DNA from 3 places in the Arthrobacter sp. YAF16 genome. Region 2 is predicted to be linked to each of the others. Evidence: riboswitches for the same ligand, from Rfam matches in the RefSeq annotation. Region 2 holds a riboswitch; each other region holds the start of a gene.
The links. A riboswitch is a leader RNA that binds a small molecule or an ion and turns the genes downstream of it on or off. The one in region 2 is predicted to bind S-adenosylmethionine.
Positions count from the first base shown of each region.

Region 1 (5,867 bases), on a different contig from region 2:
CGGTCAGCGAATACCGCGGCCGGGCCGCCACGGCGGTCGGAGCCGCCGGCGACGGGGCCGGCGGAGCGGACGAGGTCGTGGTGAAGCTGCTCGCCAGCCGCGGCGTGGAGGGCGCGGCCACGCCGACGTGCTGGGTGCAGGCCTCCCCGCCGCCGGAAGCCGGCCGCCGGCAGCGCGAGACCGGCATCGACGTCATCCTGCTGGACCGCGGCTACGACAGCGAGGTGGGCGAACGCGCCCCGTGGCTGCTGCTGGGCGCCAAGACCCTGTCCTACGCGGTCAACATGGCGGCGCTCCGGTACGCCCACCACCAGGGCGCGGACGACGTCATCTTCACCTCCGCCGACGGCCGGGTCCTGGAGGGCCCGACGTCGACCGTGCTGCTGGCGCACCTGGAGACCAGCGACGACGGCGCCGGCGGCGTCCGCACCGTGCGCCGGCTGATCACCCCGCAGCTGGACAGCGGAATCCTCCCGGGCACCTCGCAGGGCGCCCTGTTCACCGCGGCCAAGGCCGCCGGGTGGGAGCTCGGCTACGGCCCGCTGGTACCTGCCGATCTGTACGACGCCGACGCCGTCTGGCTCATCTCAAGCATCCGGCTCCTCGCCCCGGTGAACCACATCGACGGCAAGGAGATCGGCACCCCCGAACTGCGGCGGCAGCTCACGGCCGAGCTCAACGAACTGTTCGCCACGATCGAGTAGGATCCGGCCGGTCCCGGGTGATGCTGCTCCGCCCCCGGAAAGGTGCCATGCCAGCGTCCGCGTGACTTAACATGACGACGCCGCCGGTGCCGCCGGCGTCGTAAGTGCTACGTTTTTGGGGAGTAATGAGACCCGGCGCCAAGCCCTGACTGGCCGGTCGGCAACCCTCCCTTTCGCGGCGGGGTGCCTCAGGTGAATACTCGGCATATCGACCATTCGAGCTGCAAGCGTGAAAGTAAGGAGATCCGTCGTGCCCGACGCATCCGCACCCGCTGTGCCCGCCACAGCCCCAGCCCAATCCCCCGCCGCACCCGGACCCGCCGAGGAAAGACTGGCGTACCGGCTGTTCACCGGGCCCGATGACCGCAGCTTCTGCGAGCGCGTTTCGGCCGCCCTGGCCGAGGGCTACGTCCTGCACGGCAGCCCCTCCGCCACCTTCAACGGCAGCACCGTGATCGTGGCCCAGGCCGTCGTGCTGCCGGCCGCGATCGCGAGCGCCGACGCCGCCGTCGCCAACGCGGTGGATGAGCTCGACGGCGCCGAGTTCACCGGCGAGGGCCACGCATGAGTTACGCCGGAGACCTGAGCCCGCAGGAAGCCTGGGCCAAGGTCGGGGCGGGCGCCATCCTGGTGGACGTCCGCACCGAGGCGGAATGGTCGCAGATCGGCGTCCCGGTCACCGGGGCCGGCACCGAAGACCGGCAGGCTCCGCTCTTCGTCCAGTGGACCCTGGCCGGCGGAGCCCCCAACCCGCGTTTCCTGGAGCAACTGCAGCAGCAACTCCAGCGGCAACTGCGGCAGCACGCGCCTGGCGCCACGGCGGCCGAGCTCATCTTCCTGTGCCGTTCCGGCGCCCGCTCGGTCGCCGCCGCGAACGCCGCCACGGCGGCCGGCTTCACCGCCTACAACGTCCTCGAGGGCTTCGAAGGCGAACCGGGCCCGACCGGCGCCCGGACCGTGAACGGCTGGAAGAACCACGGCCTGCCGACCAACCTGGAAAGCACTAAGTGAGCTTCAATCCCAATGCCCAGGGCTGGAGCCCGGACACCCAGGCCGTCCGCGGCGGACTCGACCGCACCGGGTTCCAGGAAACCACCGAACCGATCTTCCTGAACTCGGGCTTCGTCTACGAATCCGCCGCCGCGGCTGAGCGCGCCTTCACCGGCGAGGACGAACGGTTTGTCTATTCCCGCTACGGCAACCCCTCGGTGGCCACCTTCCAGGAACGCCTCCGGCTGTTGGAGGGAACCGAGGCGTGCTTTGCGACGGCGTCGGGCATGTCAGCGGTGTTCACCGCGCTCGGGGCATTGCTGGGGGCCGGCGACCGCGTGGTCGCCGCCCGCTCGCTCTTCGGATCCTGCTTCGTCATCCTCAATGAGATCCTGCCGCGCTGGGGCGTGGAGACAGTCTTCGTGGACGGCCCGGACCTAGAGCAGTGGCGGTCGGCGCTGGCCGTGCCGACGACGGCCGTGTTCTTCGAATCTCCCTCGAACCCCATGCAGGAAATTGTGGACATCGCCGCCGTAAGCGAACTGGCGCACGCCGCCGGTGCGACCGTGGTGGTGGACAACGTCTTCGCCACTCCCCTGCTGCAGCGGTGCGGGGAGCTGGGCGCGGACGTGGTCGTGTACTCCGGCACCAAGCACATCGATGGCCAGGGCCGGGTGCTCGGCGGCGCGATCCTGGGCACCCGGGAATTCATCGAGGGCCCGGTCAAGCAGCTCATGCGCCACACCGGCCCGGCATTGTCCGCCTTCAACGCCTGGGTGCTGAGCAAGGGACTGGAGACGATGGCCCTGCGGGTGAACCGCTCGTCCGCCTCGGCGCTTCGGCTGGCCGAATGGCTGGAGGCCCAGCCCGCGGTCAGCTGGGTTAAGTACCCGCTGCTGCCGTCCCACCCGCAGTACGAGCTGGCCGCCAGGCAGATGAAAGCCGGCGGCACGGTGTTGACTCTGGAGCTTTCGCCCTCGCCCGGCCGCTCCGCCAAGGAAGCCGCGTTCGCGCTGCTGGACGCGTTGCGGATCATCGATATTTCCAACAACCTCGGTGATTCAAAGTCCCTGATCACCCATCCGGCCACCACCACGCACCGCGCCATGGGCCCGGAGGGGCGCGCGGCTATCGGGCTGAGCGACGGCGTCGTGCGGCTCTCGGTGGGGCTGGAAGACGTCGAGGACCTGATCCGCGACCTCGGGCAGGCGCTCAAGCAGGTCTAGCCCCGGCGCACCCGCGAAAGCACGGGGGCCGGTTCTGACATTCCCTCGGCGTCCGCACCGTGCATCGTGACCCGCACGGCATGGGCGACGACGGCGGCCAGGCCGGCGTCGTCGGAGGGGGTGTCCAGCCCCGGAGCGCAGAGCGCCTGGCGCTGCAACTGCGAGCCCGTGCCGTGCGCCAGGACGCGGTCCACGCCGCGGCGCACCAGGTCCAGCTCCCCTTGCTCCGCCAGGACGGGGGCCACGAAGTCGACCAGGGCGTGCGCCACCTCGCCGGCGGGAGCGGGACGGAAGCTGCCGAAGTCCAGCAGCTCGCCGCGCAGCCCGCAGTTGCTGGCCTGCCACGCGGCCATTTTTAGCAGGACCGTCGGCACCGGGGCCGGATCCACGCCGTCGCGCCACTCCCGGCTGGCGGACTCCACGAGGGCGCGCACCAGCACCGCGATCAGCGCCGCGTCCTCCGCCCGCAGGCAGACATCCGCGACCCGGACCTCCACAGTGGGGTGGTGGCGGGCCAGCCGGGCATCAAAATAGATCATCCCTTCGTCGAACAGCACCCCGCTTTCCAGCAGCCTCGTGACCACCCGCCGGTAGACCGGAAGGCTCCCAAATATCATGGAGGGCCCCGCCGCCGGCCAGCGGTTCCAGGCCTGGGTGCGGTAGCTTTCGAAGCCGGTCTCCGTCCCGTTCCAAAAGGGTGAGTTGGCGCTGAGCGCGATCAGCACCGCCAGTTTGTCCCGGATCCGGTCGAGGACGGCGACGCCCTCCTCGGGGGACTCGATGAAGGTATGGACGTGGAAGCCGCACGTCAGCTGCTCCTGCACCGTAAGGCCGAAGCGCTTCTGCATGGTGGCGTACCGCGGGTTGGGCGTCGTGTGGGTGGCAGCTGCCAGCGGCGATGTGGCCAGGGCTGCCACCCGGGCTCCGTGCATCCGGGCTACGCGGCCCGCGAAAGCCCGGGACTGCCTGATTTGCTGGAGCAGCGCGCTGTGGTCAAGGCAGGGCACGGTCTGGGTCTCGATCTGCTCCAGCTTGAGCTCGAAACTGAAGCCCGAGTCATCGTGGTTCGGATCCGCGGCAGACGCCGCCGTGGCGTCGGCAGACGCCGCGGCCGCTGCCGCGGTGGCGGGTTTCAGTCCGCGCAACAGTGCGTCGGCCAGTGCCAGCGGGACCCCGGTAACGGGATCCACGATCAGCAGTTCCTCCTCTACGCCAAAGGTGCGCATGCAACCATTGTGCGTCAGCACCCGCCCCGGCGCGCTACCCCAAAATCGCCGCTCAGACGATTCAGTCCTGGAAATACTCGATCTTGGCGCCGATGGTGTTAAGCCGCTCGGCCAGGTCCTCGTAGCCGCGTTCGATCACGTAAATGTTGCGCAGCTCTGACACACCACGCGCGGCGAGCATGGCCAGCAGCAGGCAGGCAGCCGGGCGCAGGGCCGGCGGGCAGCCGACTTCCGCGGCCCGCCACTTGGTGGGCCCGTTGACGTAGATCCGGTGCGGATCCAGCAGCTGGACCTGGGCGCCCAGCTTGTTCAGCTCGGTCAGGTAGATGGCCCGGTTCTCGTAGACCCAGTCATGGATCATCGTCTGGCCGTGGGCGTTGGCGGCGATGACGGCGAAGAACGGCAGGTTGTCGATGTTCAGGCCGGGGAATGGCATCGGGTGGATCTTGTCCGTTGGCGCCCGCAGCTCGGAGGGTTTGGTGGTGACGTCCACCAACCGGGTGCGGCCGTTGCGGGCAAGGTACTCCGCGGATACCTCCAGCCGCTGGCCCATCTGCTCGAGGGTCGCCAGTTCGATCTCCATGAACTCGATCGGGACGCGGCGGATCGTGACTTCGGAGTTGGTCACGATGCCGGCGGTGATCAGGCTCATCGCCTCGATCGGGTCCTCGGACGGGAAATACTCGATGTCGGCGTCGATCGACGGGCGGCCGACGATCTTCAGCGTCGTGGTTCCCACGCCGTCGATCTCCACGCCCAGCATCTGCAGGTAGAAGCAGAGGTCCTGGACCATGTAGTTTGGGCTGGCGTTGCGAATGATGGTGGTGCCGCGGCGGTGGGCGGCGGCCATGATGGCGTTTTCGGTCACGGTGTCGCCGCGCTCGCTCAGGACGAAGGAACGGTCGTGGCCGTCTGCGGGCGGTGCCTGCACGCTGTAGAAGCCGGACTTCGCCTCGACGCTGAGGCCGAACTGGCGCAGGGCCTGCATGTGCGGCTCCACGGTGCGGGTGCCAAGGTCGCAGCCACCGGCGTAGGGCAGCCGGTATTCGCTGGACTCATCGAGCAACGGGCCCAGGAGCATGATGACGCTGCGGGTGCGGCGGGCGGCCTCGACGTCCATCGAGTCGAGGTCCAGCACGGCCGGTCGGCGGATCTGCAGGTCGTTCGCGTCGAGCCAGGTGCACTCGACGCCGATGCTGGTCAGGACCTCCACGATCCGGTTGACCTCTTCGATCCGGGCCAGCCGCCGCAGGACGGTGGTGCCGCGGTTGATGAGGCTCGCGCACAGCAGCGCGACGCCGGCGTTCTTGCTGCTGTTGACATCCACGGCGCCGGAGAGCGTGCGGCCGCCCTCCACCCGCAGGTGGGTCATCTGCGGCCGGCCGACTTTGACGATGGCGCGGCCGAAAATGGATTCGAGCCGCTCAATCATTTTCAGGCTCAGGTTCTGCTTGCCCTGCTCCATCCGGGCGATGGCGCTCTGGCTGGTTCCCAGCTCGGCCGCGAGCTGTCCCTGGGTCCAGCCCTTCTCGCCGCGGGCGTCCCGGAGTACGGCGCCGACATATTCAGCAGTCTGTTGAGTCATATGCAATAAATATCACGGATGAGCTATTTTGACGGGCCAAAACCCCGGAACTGCAATATAGCTCACAGAATATCCGTCTCGTGCGATATGCGGACGCTACTGCTGGCCGAGGAACACCATGTTCCACGTCCCGGCA
Region 1 covers NZ_JBFRDC010000001.1:44,513-50,379, reverse strand. Annotated here, with positions in the region: gene AB4Y91_RS00225 (aminodeoxychorismate lyase) at 1-704, shown strand, start outside; SAM riboswitch class IV at 826-940, shown strand; gene AB4Y91_RS00220 (DUF1737 domain-containing protein) at 955-1,272, shown strand; gene AB4Y91_RS00215 (rhodanese-like domain-containing protein) at 1,269-1,715, shown strand; gene AB4Y91_RS00210 (O-succinylhomoserine sulfhydrylase) at 1,712-2,920, shown strand; gene AB4Y91_RS00205 (glutamate--cysteine ligase 2) at 2,917-4,146, opposite strand; gene AB4Y91_RS00200 (UDP-N-acetylglucosamine 1-carboxyvinyltransferase) at 4,208-5,731, opposite strand; gene AB4Y91_RS00195 (energy-coupling factor transporter transmembrane component T family protein) at 5,828-5,867, opposite strand, start outside.
Region 1: linked by a shared signal. The riboswitch ahead of AB4Y91_RS00220 (DUF1737 domain-containing protein) and the one ahead of AB4Y91_RS16580 (bifunctional o-acetylhomoserine/o-acetylserine sulfhydrylase) in region 2 are both predicted to bind S-adenosylmethionine.

Region 2 (5,867 bases):
CTCACCCGGCTCGCGCTGGGCCGGGTGGCGGAAGCCGTCGCCCAGGGGACCACCTACCTGGAGACCAAGACCGGCTACGGCCTGGACGTGGAGAACGAGGCCCGCAGCGCGAGGATCGCCTCCACCGTCGCGGACGAGGTCACCTACCTCGGCGCGCACCTGGTACCCGAAGGCCTCGACGCGGAGGAGTACACGGAGCTGGTCTGCGGACCAATGCTCGCCGCGGTCCGGCCCTACGTCCGCTGGGCCGACGTGTTTTGCGAACGCGGCGCGTTTAACGAGGACCAGTCCCGCCGGGTGCTCCAGGCCTGCCGGGACGCCGGACTGGGCCTGCGCGTGCACGGCAACCAGCTGGGCGAGGGTCCCGGGGTGCGGCTGGCAGTGGAGTTCGGCGCCGCGAGCGTGGACCACGTCAACTACCTCTCCCGCGAGGACGTCCACGCCCTCGCCGACAGCTGGTCCGGCTGGGAGGCAGCGGCCGGCGCGGGCGAGCGCGGCACCGTCGCGACCTGCCTGCCGGCCTGCGACCTGTCCACCCGGCAGCCGCTGGCTCCGGCCCGGGAACTGCTTGACGCCGGCGTCCAGCTAGCGCTCGCCTCCAACTGCAACCCCGGCACCTCCTATACGAGCTCGATGGCGTTCTGCGTCACCACCGCCGTGCTGCAGATGCGGCTCAGCGTGCACGAAGCCGTCCGGGCGGCGACGTACGGCGGTGCGCTGGCGCTGGGCCGGGAGTCCGGGAACGACGTCGACGGCGAGCGGGCGGTCGGCTCCATCGCCGTGGGCAACCGGGCGGATCTGCACCTGCTCAACGCCCCGTCCGCCACCCATCTGGCATACCGGCCAGGCATGCCGCTCACCCACGCCGTCTGGCGCGCCGGGGTCCGCGCCCGCTGACCGGCGCGCACCGGAGGCCAAGGAGGAACGCCATGACCGGCTTCGCCAGGGAACTCGCCACCATGATCGACCTGGTGCGGGCCAAGCGCGGCGGAGTGCCGGCCCTGGCCCGGCGCCGGGACGCCCGGCTGGCCGCCCTCGTGGCCCATGCCCGCACGAGCTCCCCGTTCTACCGGGAACTCTACCGCGGCCTCCCGGCCGAGGACATCCCGCTCCGGGACCTGCCGCCGGTCACGAAGTCGCAGCTGATGGCACGCTTCGACGACTGGGTGACCGATCCGGCCATCACCCGGGCGGACCTCGAGGGCTTCGTCGCCGACCCGTCCCTGGTCGGCACTCGCTACCGCGGCCGCTATTTCGCCTGCACCAGCTCCGGAACCACGGGCCACCCCGGATTATTCGTGCACGACCAGGCCGCCGTCGCCTGCTACCGGGCCCAGGGCGTTCGGATCGTCGGGACCGCCCTCGACGCCCGCCGGCTGCTCGCGATGCTGCGGCGGGGAATCCGTGCCGCCGCGGTGCTGGGCACCGGCGGCCACTTCGCCGGGGCCGTCTGGCTCGAGTCCGAACGGCGCCGCAGCCGGGGCCGCCGACGGGCCTACCGCATGTTCTCCGTGCAGCAACCGCTGGAGACGCTGGTGCAGGCGCTTAACGCTTTCGACCCGGCCCTGCTGGTGGCCTACCCCAGCGCCCTCGAACTGCTGGCCGAGGAACAGGACGCGGGCCGGCTGCACATCCGGCCCGTGATTGTGGAGTCCAGCGGCGAATCCGTCGGGGACCGGGAGCGCCTGGCCGCGGCGCTGGGCGGCGCGGTGCACAATGTCTACGCTGCCTCCGAGTTCACCCCGATTGCCCTGGACTGCCCCCGCGGCTGGCTGCACGTCAACAGTGACTGGGTGATCCTGGAACCGGTCGAGGAGGACTACGGTCCCACGCCCGCGGGGGAGCCGTCCCACACGGTGCTGCTGACCAATCTCGCCAACCGGGTCCAGCCGCTGATCCGCTACGACCTCGGTGACTCCGTCGTCGCCAAGCCCGGCCCTTGTGAGTGCGGCAACCCGCTGCCCGCCATCCGGGTGGCCGGCCGGCACGATGACGTCCTGCACCTGGACAACGGCCGCGGCGGCACGGTGAGTGTCCTGCCCCTCGCCATCACAGCCCCCATCGACGACGCGCCGGGCGTCCACCGCTGCCAGCTGGTCCAGTCCGGTCCGGCGGCGCTGCGGGTGCGGCTCCAGCTGGAGCCGGGCGCCGCGGCGGACGCGGTGTGGCAGGACGTGGCGGCGAAGCTGTCCGGGTTCCTGGCCGCCCAGGGCCTGGCGAACGTGGAACTGGTCCGGGCGGAGGAAGCACCGGATCAGACCGGCGCGAGCGGGAAGTTCCACCAGGTCATCGCCCTGAGGCCCGCCCCGGACAGCGTCTGGAAGAACATCCCTTAGAAGAACATAGGCGGGGCGTCCAGCACGGTCTCGTCCACCCGGCGGTCCTCCCACTGGCTGAACGGCTTGTCCAGCTCGTACTTGCCCTGCCGGGTGCGCAGCAGGGTCCGGATTTCGGCATTGTCCGGGTTGTTCAGCGACTCGAAGTACTCCACCGACCAGTGGAACCAGCGCATGCAGAACAGCCGCATGGTCAGCCCGTGCGTCACGAACAAGGCGTTCGGCGCATAGTTCGGCTTGGACCAGTGCCGGTAGAGGGTCTCCATGAACGAGGAGATCCGGTCGTAGACGTCGGAGCCCGATTCGCCTTCCCGGAACCGGTAGAAGAAGTGGCCGTAGGCGTTGCGGAGCTCCTTCTGGTCCTCGATGTCCCCGGCGATCTGGAAATTCGCCCAGTCCTGTTCGCGCAGCCGCGGCTCTTCGATCACGCGTTCGATCAGGGAGCCCAGCTGGAGCGCCTCGAGGGTCTGGTAGGCCCGCAGGTAGGGGGAGACGTAGACGCACACCCTTTGCCCGTCCAGCTCCCGCCGCAGCTGCTCGCCCGCGGCCGTGGCCTGCTCGACGCCGAGCGGGGTCAGCGGGATCCGGTAATCGGGCACCCGGTTGTAGATCGAGGTGTCGGCGTTGGCGGCGGACTGGCCATGCCGGATCATGATGATTTTCCCGGGCGCACTCACAGCCCAAGCATAGGCACTTGCAGTCAACTCCCGGCAACGGCAGGCAAGATAGAACCATGTTGGTTCCCTCCCGCCGTCGGCTGCGGCTAGAAGTCTGGATTGTCCTGGGCCTGTCCCTCGGACAGTCGGCGGTGTACTCGGTAGTGCAGCTGCTGGACAAGATGACCAGGGCGCCGCTGGCGCAGGGCACCTCGACGCTGAACCGCTCGCAAAGCAGCCGGGAGTATTTCGACCTCACGTACCAGTTGCTGGACATCATCTTCGCCCTGGTCCCGGTGGTGCTGGTGATCTATTTCCTGACCGAACTCCGGCCCGCCGGCATGGCCGCCGGCACGGGCAGCTCGGCGTTCCGGAAGCTGGGCTTCAACTTCGCCCGGCCCGGCAAGGACCTGCTCCAGGGCCTCGGCCTCGCTGCCCTGATCGGCATACCGTCGCTCGGGCTCTACGCGGCCGGGCGGGCGCTGGGGATCACGACGGCGATCATCCCCAGCGCACTGGACTCCTACTGGTGGACGGTGCCGGTCCTCATCCTCTCCGCGATCCGGCACGGGATCGTGGAGGAGGTGATCGTGGTGGGCTACCTGCTGGACCGGCTCGGCAAGTTCGGCTGGGGCATGCCGCTGGCGATCTTCGCCAGTTCGATGCTGCGCGGCAGCTACCACCTCTACCAGGGCTTCGGGCCGTTCATCGGAAACGCCGTCATGGGCGTCATCTTCGCGCTGATCTACACGAAGACGCGCCGGGTGATGCCGCTGGTGATTGCGCATGCGCTGCTGGACATCGTGGCCTTCGTCGGATTCAGCCTCTTCGGCAAGGCGATCGGCCTGGGCTGAGCAGGCATAACCCGCGTTGCCCCCAGTGGCCCGCCGCCGGCGACGGGTTAAAGTGTTTCGGCCGCCAGCGGTGGGTGGCATCATTGGCACCCGCTGCTGGCGGCCGAAGTTTTTCGGGCAGGAAGCGTCAGATCGTGACGGCTCCGGAATCGGTTTCGAAGGTGACGGACAGGATTCCCGGCGTCCCGTGCGGGGCCAGCCAGTTCACGTCCACGTCCTCCAGCGGCTTCTCGACCGGTTCACCCAGCCACTCGGTGACCCGCTCGGCCGAGCCCGCGATCGTGAGGGCAGACATCTTCACATTGCTCTCATAGGCGTTGGACGGGTGCAGGGCGGGGTCGCCTTCCCACTTCAACATGTAGGGGACCTGCGGATCCGCGATCAGGCCCAGGATGCCGATCTGCTTCCAGACCAGTTCGCGGCCGTCGGGGAACTTGCGGTTGCCGTTGACGGCGGAGCGGCCCAGCCGCTCCTCAAACGGTGCCAGGTCGTCAACCTCGACGCACCAGCCCATCCAGCCACCGCCGGCGGCCGAGCGGGCGCGGACTGCCTGCCCGAACGGCGCCTTGTCGGAGGCCGGGTGGTCCAGGACCTCCACGACCTCGAGGTACTTGTGCCCGGCAAGCGGGATAATCATGTTGCGGGTCCCGAACCGGGGGTGTATTCCGCCCTTGACGGCTTCGACCCCGAGGGCGGTCGCAATACGTTCGGTGGTGGCAGCCAGGCCATCTTGTTCACAGGCGTAAGAGACGTGATCCATGCGCATGCCCTCATCTTGGCACTTTGTGATGGAGCTCTCAGCTTAGGCTGCCCTTACCGTGATGGGATGTCATTTTCCGGAGCTCACCGCGCGGATTTGCCCGGCCAGAACCACGGCACTTTCCGGCTCCCGGGCGTGCGCCGGGCGGTGGTGGGGCCGTTCTTCATTTTCGTCACAAAGCTATCCAGGCGTAATGGCGCGTTCGTAGACTGAAGCCAGGTCATGAGCGCCAGCATCGAGCCCCGGCTTGCTGGCCGGCAACCCTCCTTGCGCGGTGGGGTGCCCCGGGTGAAGACCTGGCCCGCCGGCGTCCGCCGGCAGGCAAGCGCGGCGCCAGAGCCGTTCCGGCCCCAGAGGCCAGGGGCGGCCTGTGCCCAGTCATTAGGGAGCTCTCCGATGTCCAACGCCTGGTCCTTTGAAACCCGCCAGATCCACGCCGGCCAGGAGCCGGACTCCGCCACCGGCGCGCGGTCGCTGCCGATCTACCAGACGACGTCGTTCGTCTTCCCCAGTGCAGAGAGCGCCGCCAACCGGTTCGCGCTCGCCGAGCTCGCCCCCATCTACACCCGGATCGGCAACCCCACCCAGGACGCGGTGGAACAGCGGGTCGCGAGCCTGGAGGGCGGCCTTGGGGCGCTCCTGCTCAGTTCCGGCCAGGCCGCCGAAACCTTCGCGATCCTCAACATCGCCGAGGCAGGAGACCACGTCGTCGCCAGCCCCAGCCTCTATGGCGGGACCTACAACCTGCTGGCCCACACGCTGAAGAAGTTCGGTATCTCCGTGACGTTCGTGGAGGACCCGGACAACCTTGAGCAGTGGCGCGATGCCGTGCAGCCGAACACCAAGCTGTTCTTCGGCGAGGTGGTCTCCAACCCCCGCCAGGACGTGCTGGACATCGAAGGCGTCGCGGACGTCGCCCACCGGGCCGGGGTGCCGCTGATCGTGGACAACACCCTCTCCACCCCCTACCTGATCCGCCCGATCGAGTGGGGCGCCGACATCGTGGTGCATTCGGCCACCAAGTATCTCGGCGGACACGGTGCCGCGATTGCCGGCGTGATCGTCGACTCCGGCAACTTTGACTTCGGCAAGGACCCGGAGCGCTTCCCCGGCTTCAACACCCCGGATCCCACGTACAACGGCCTGGTCTATGCCCGCGACCTCGGGGCGGACGGGGCGCTGGGAGCGAACCTGTCCTTCATCCTCAAGGCCCGGGTCCAGCTGCTGCGCGACCTCGGTTCGGCCGTCTCGCCGTTCAACG
Region 2 covers NZ_JBFRDC010000013.1:17,224-23,090, forward strand. Annotated here, with positions in the region: gene hutI (imidazolonepropionase) at 1-897, shown strand, start outside; gene AB4Y91_RS16560 (phenylacetate--CoA ligase family protein) at 930-2,336, shown strand; gene AB4Y91_RS16565 (histidine phosphatase family protein) at 2,333-2,989, opposite strand; gene AB4Y91_RS16570 (CPBP family intramembrane glutamic endopeptidase) at 3,070-3,846, shown strand; gene AB4Y91_RS16575 (VOC family protein) at 3,974-4,612, opposite strand; SAM riboswitch class IV at 4,825-4,940, shown strand; gene AB4Y91_RS16580 (bifunctional o-acetylhomoserine/o-acetylserine sulfhydrylase) at 5,003-5,867, shown strand, end outside.

Region 3 (5,867 bases), on a different contig from region 2:
ACGCCTTCGTGTACGCCTCCTGGACGAGGTCCTCGGCGTCGGCGGGATTCCGCGCCATCCGCATGGCCGCGGAGTAAAGCTGGTCGACGTACTGCATCGCGTCGCGCTCGAAGCGGATGCGGCGCTCGTCGGTGGTCTCGGCAGTCGTGTCCAGCGGCTGGCCGGTGCCGTCCGCCGCTACGGTTTCCACGGCTGTTCGTTCCGCGATGGCCTCGTCCGCGGCTGTCGCCTGCGCCGTACTACTGGCGGCGGCTGCCTTGGTGGGCTTGGCGTCGTCGTTTCCGGCAACCTCGTGCATGGCCGCAACGGCCGGATCCATGGTGCTCATTGCGTTCAAGTCTACTGTCACCTTCCGGCGGGTGCTCAAAGCCCCCGTCAGGGCCGCGGCCCACGGGTCCGCGGCGGCTTCATCCAGCAGCCCGGATTCTTTAACCAGAACCAAACCTCCGCCTTCCTGCACTGGCCGGATGACCGGCCGTGCCCATAGTTATTGCGCTGGTTTTCCCGCCCCCATTTCGGCTGGAATCTGTCATGCACAACCCCGCACAACGGGCAAATATTCCGCAAAAGTGCAAGACTAGAACCGGTTCTCCCGCACAGCGTCCGCGGTTCGTCCATCCAGGAGGAAATTCATGTCCTTTGTCCGCTTTCTCGCCCGCCCCATGCTCGCCTCCAGTTTCGTGCTCGCAGGCATGGACAAGCTAAAGAATGCGGATGACACTGCGACACAGCTGTCTCCCCTGCTGCGCCGCGCGGCTGAGTCCCTCCCCTTCCAGGCCGACGAGAAAGTCCTGGCCCGCGTGATCGGCGGCACCCAGGTGGGTGCCGGCGTGTGCCTGGCCCTCGGCAAGGCCTCCCGCCTGGCCGCCACCGTGCTCGCTGTGATCTCGGCGCTCAATGGCTACGTTGAATGGCGCAGCGCGGACATCTCGTCCAAGGAAGGCCGCGACGCCCGGCGCAAGCAGCTGCTGAAGAACGTCTCACTGACCGGCGGGGTGCTGCTGGCTTCCGTGGACACCGCGGGCAAGCCGAGCCTGGCCTGGCGTGCAGAGCACCTCGCCGCCGACGCCCGGAAGACCACCGCACACCTCGCCGCGGACGCCCGGAAGACCACCGGCAAGAAGCTGAAGAAGGCTGACAAGGCGGTCCGCAAGGCCGTCGACCACGCTGTCGGGGCCTAAGACGGCAATGACTGGCACCACCCCCACCGCTGCAGCCCCTTCCCTTCCGGCCGGCGGCGGTCCGCATTGGCGTGCGCCCTTCGCCGAGCGTCCCGTCGACGCCACCGTCACCGTTCCCGGCTCCAAGTCCCTGACTAACCGGTACCTGATCTTGGCCGCCCTCGCGGACGGGCCGTCCAAGCTCCGTGCTCCGCTGCACTCCCGGGACTCGGCCCTGATGATCGAGGCCCTCCGGCAGCTGGGGGCCACCATCACCGAAGTGCCCGGCGACGGCGCCTACGGCCCGGACCTGGACATCACCCCCATCGCCCCGGATGCCGCTGCCGCGGACACCTCAATCGACTGCGGCCTGGCCGGCACGGTGATGCGCTTCGTGCCTCCGGTCGCCGCGCTGCACCGCGGCCGCTCAGCATTCGACGGCGATCCCCACGCCCGAAACCGGCCGATGGGCACCATCATCGAGGCACTGACCGGTCTCGGCGTCGCCGTTAGCGCCCCCGACGGCGGACCGGCGTCGTCGTTGCCGTTTTCCGTCCAGGGAACGGGAGAAGTCCGCGGCGGCCACCTCGTCATCGACGCCAGCGCCTCGTCGCAGTTCGTTTCCGCCCTGCTGCTCGCGGGAGCCCGCTTTACCGAGGGACTCCACCTCGAACACGTGGGAAAGCCCGTACCGAGCCTGGACCACATCAACATGACGGTCGCCGTGCTGCGCGGCGTGGGCGTGGCGGTCGATGACTCGGTGCCGAACCACTGGGTTATTTCCCCCGGCCCGATCCGCGCCTTCGACCAGCGGATCGAACAGGACCTCTCCAATGCCGGGCCGTTTCTCGCCGCGGCCCTCGCCACCCGCGGAACCGTGCGGATCCCCAACTGGCCGGCCGGGACCACCCAGGTCGGCGATCTCTGGCGCGGCATCCTGGCCACCATGGGCGCCACCGTGACGCTGGAGCACGGCACCCTGACCGTGAGCGGCGGCCCGGAGATCAAGGGCGGCGACTTTGACGAAACCAGCGAACTCGCCCCGACCGTGGCAGCCCTCTGTGCCCTGGCCACCGGCCCCTCCCGGCTGAGCGGCATCGCCCACCTCCGGGGCCACGAAACCGACCGGCTTGCCGCCCTCGTCGCGGAAATCAACCGCCTTGGCGGGGACGCCGAAGAGACCCCCGACGGACTCATCATTAGGCCGGCGAAGCTGCACGGCGGCGTCGTGCACAGCTACGCGGACCACCGCATGGCCACCGCGGGCGCAATCCTCGGTCTCGCCGTCCCGGACGTGGAGGTCGAGGACATCGCCACCACGGCCAAGACCATGCCCGGCTTCCCGCAGCTGTGGGGGGCCATGCTCAGCCAGGCAAGCACCGCAGACAAGGACGCCGCCGGTGGCACGCAGCACTGACTCCTGGGACGAATCCGACGTCCGGATCCGCCCCAACAAAAAGGGCTCCCGCCCCCGCACCAAGGACCGGCCCAGCTACGACGACGCCGTCACCGGCCGGATCGTCACCGTGGACCGCGGACGCTACACCGCCGTCGTCGGCGAGGGCACCGCCGACGAACGCAAGATCATCGCGGCGCGGGCCAGGGAGCTGCGCCGCAACCCCGTAGTTGCCGGGGACTTCGTCTCGCTCGTCGGGGACGTCAGCGGCGAACCCGACACCCTGGCCCGGCTGGTCAAGATCCAGGACCGCAGGACGCTGTTGCGCCGCAGCGCGGACGACACGGACCCGATCGAACGCGCCGTCGTCGCCAACGCCGACCAGCTCGTCGTTGTCGTGGCCGCAGCCAACCCGGAACCCCGCACCGGCTTCATCGACCGCGCTCTGGTGGCCGCCTACGACGCCGGCATCGAACCGCTGCTGCTCGTCACCAAGGCCGACGTCAAGGACCCCGCCGAGCTGCTGGCCAACTACCAGCACCTGGATTTCCCGGTGATCATCTCCAAAACCGCGGATTCGGCCGCCTCCGGCATCGACGCCCGCTCCGATGACGGCCTGTCCGCCCGGCTGGACAAGGCCGCCGTGTCGCAGCTGCGGGACTACCTCGACGGGAAGGTCACCGTCATGCTGGGCCACTCCGGCGTCGGCAAATCCACCATGGTGAACGCACTCACCGGCGCCGAACGGGCCACCGGCGGCGTCAACGCGGTCACCGGCCGCGGCCGCCACACCTCCTCCTCCGCGCTGGCGCTGAAGGTCAGCGATGCGCCTGCGGGCAGCTGGATCATCGACACCCCGGGCATCCGCTCCTTCGGCCTGGCCCATGTGGACCCGGACAGGATCCTGCGTTCCTTCCCGGACCTGGCGCCCGGCACCGATGACTGCGAGCGGGGCTGCAAGCACGACGCCACCGCCGTCAATTGCGGCGTGGACGCCTGGGTGCAGGGCGGCCACGCGGGCCCGTCCGGCCCGGCCCGGCTCGCGTCGCTGCGCCGGCTGCTGGGCACCGATCCGCGGCTGGAAGCGCAGGACACCAAGGAACTCGGCAGCGTCTCATAGCCGCGTCTACTTGGCGGCAGCGACGTGGCCTCCCGGTCCGCGGCGCGTTTTGACGGTAGTTTGGAAGCATGAGCCAACCAGCTTCGAGCTACAACGATGACCTGCGCCTTGCCCATGTACTGGCAGATTCCGTAGATTCCCAGACCATGAGCCGCTTCAAGGCGCTCGACCTTCGGATCGAGACGAAGCCGGACCTGACCCCCGTCACCGACGCGGACAAGTCCGCCGAGGAAGCCATCCGCGGGCAGCTGTCCCGCTCCCGCCCGCGCGACGCCGTCCTGGGCGAGGAGTTCGGCAGCTCCGGCCACGGTTCGCGCCGCTGGATCATCGACCCGATCGACGGCACCAAGAATTTCGTCCGCGGCGTCCCGGTCTGGGCCACCCTGATCGCCCTCGTCGACGAAGGCGAACCCGTGGTGGGCGTCGTCAGCGCCCCCGCACTGGGCAAGCGCTGGTGGGCCGCAAAGGGCGCCGGCGCCTACATGGGCCGCTCACTGGCCGCCGCGACCCGGCTGCGGGTCTCCAACGTCTCCCGGCTCGCCGATGCGTCACTGTCCTATTCGAGCCTCGGCGGCTGGAAGCAGCGCGGCAACCTCGACGAGTTCCTCGGACTCACCGAGGAGGTCTGGCGTACCCGCGCCTACGGCGATTTCTGGTCCTACTGCCTCGTGGCCGAAGGCGCCGTCGACATCGCCTGCGAGCCCGAACTCAACCTCTACGACATGGCGGCGCTGGTCCCGATCGTGACGGAGGCCGGCGGCCGCTTCACCTCGCTCGAGGGAGAGGACGGCCCCTTCGGCGGCAACGCGCTGGCGACCAACTCGATCCTGCACTCCGAAGTCCTCAAGCGCCTCAACCCGGGCCTCGACGACCTGCTCTAGCCGGCCACGCCCGAGGCAGCCCGTAACACTACGCTTCATATTCCGCCCTCCCTTTTCCGTGCGACCGGCCATGTCCTAGGCTCGAAGCAGGTCACGAGTGCCAGCGCAAAACCCCGGTTTGCTGGCCGGCAACCCTCCATTCGCGGCGGGGTGCCCCGGGTGACGACCTGGCCGGTCCGGAGCGGACCCGGCAAGCGCGGATCCCCTGTGTGCGGGGTCCTTTTCGAGCGAGGTCCCATGACGACTGCCACCATCCCCACCCACACCACCAGCGCCGGCGGCCCGGAGTTCACCGACGCACGCTTCGACGCCGCCCGCCGGCCACTGTCCGCGGTTTCCGGCGCCGAAATCCTGGCCCCCCTGATCCAGGGCGGCCAGGTCCGGTACGCCAACCTGGACTACGGAGCCTCCGCCCCGGCGCTGTCCGTGGTGTCCGCCTACCTGAACGAGATCCTGCCGTACTACGCCAGCGTGCACCGCGGCGCCGGCTACGCCTCCCAACTGAGTACCTCGGTGTACGAAAACGCCCGGAACATCGTCCGCGGGTTCGTCGGCGGCCGTCCGGATGACTCCGTGATCTTCACCCGGAACACCACCGACGCACTGAACCTGCTGGCCGGCTGCCTGCCCGTCGACGACGGCCGACACACCGGCGAGGTGCTTTACCTCGACATCGAGCACCACGCCAACCTGCTGCCCTGGCAAAACGTCCCGCACCGCAGCGTCGTCGCGGCGCCCACCCTGGCCGGCACCGTGGAGCGGCTCCGGGCGGAACTCGCCCTCGGCGGAGTAAGCCTGCTCGCCGTGACCGGCGCGTCCAACGTCACCGGCGAAATCCTGCCGATCCGTGAGCTGGCCGCGCTGGCGCACGAATTCGGCGCCCGGATCGCCGTCGATGCGGCCCAGTTGGCCCCGCACCGCCGCATCAACATCGCCGCGGACGACGTCGACTACCTCGCCTTCTCCGGCCACAAGCTCTACGCCCCGTTCGGCGCCGGCGTGCTGGTGGGCCGGCCGGACTGGCTGGACGCCGGCACCCCGCACTTGGCTGGCGGCGGCGCAGTACGGGACGCACGACTCGACGCCGTCAGCTGGACCACCGGGCCGGCCCGCCACGAGGGCGGCTCCCCCAATGTCCTGGGCGCGGCCGCGCTGGCCCGCGCCAGCCAGGTTATCGAGGCGCTGGACGAGCAGCAGTGGCACGCCCACGAGGACGCCATCCGTTCCTTCCTGGTCGAGGGGCTGGAGCGGATCGACGGCGTAACGGTCCACCACATCTTCGAGGACACCGGCCGGGAAGGCGGCCCCGG
Region 3 covers NZ_JBFRDC010000001.1:948,044-953,910, reverse strand. Annotated here, with positions in the region: gene AB4Y91_RS04495 (sigma-70 family RNA polymerase sigma factor) at 1-442, opposite strand, end outside; gene AB4Y91_RS04490 (DoxX family protein) at 633-1,181, shown strand; gene aroA (3-phosphoshikimate 1-carboxyvinyltransferase) at 1,189-2,577, shown strand; gene rsgA (ribosome small subunit-dependent GTPase A) at 2,561-3,676, shown strand; gene hisN (histidinol-phosphatase) at 3,745-4,557, shown strand; SAM riboswitch class IV at 4,647-4,760, shown strand; gene AB4Y91_RS04470 (aminotransferase class V-fold PLP-dependent enzyme) at 4,795-5,867, shown strand, end outside.
Region 3: linked by a shared signal. The riboswitch ahead of AB4Y91_RS04470 (aminotransferase class V-fold PLP-dependent enzyme) and the one ahead of AB4Y91_RS16580 (bifunctional o-acetylhomoserine/o-acetylserine sulfhydrylase) in region 2 are both predicted to bind S-adenosylmethionine.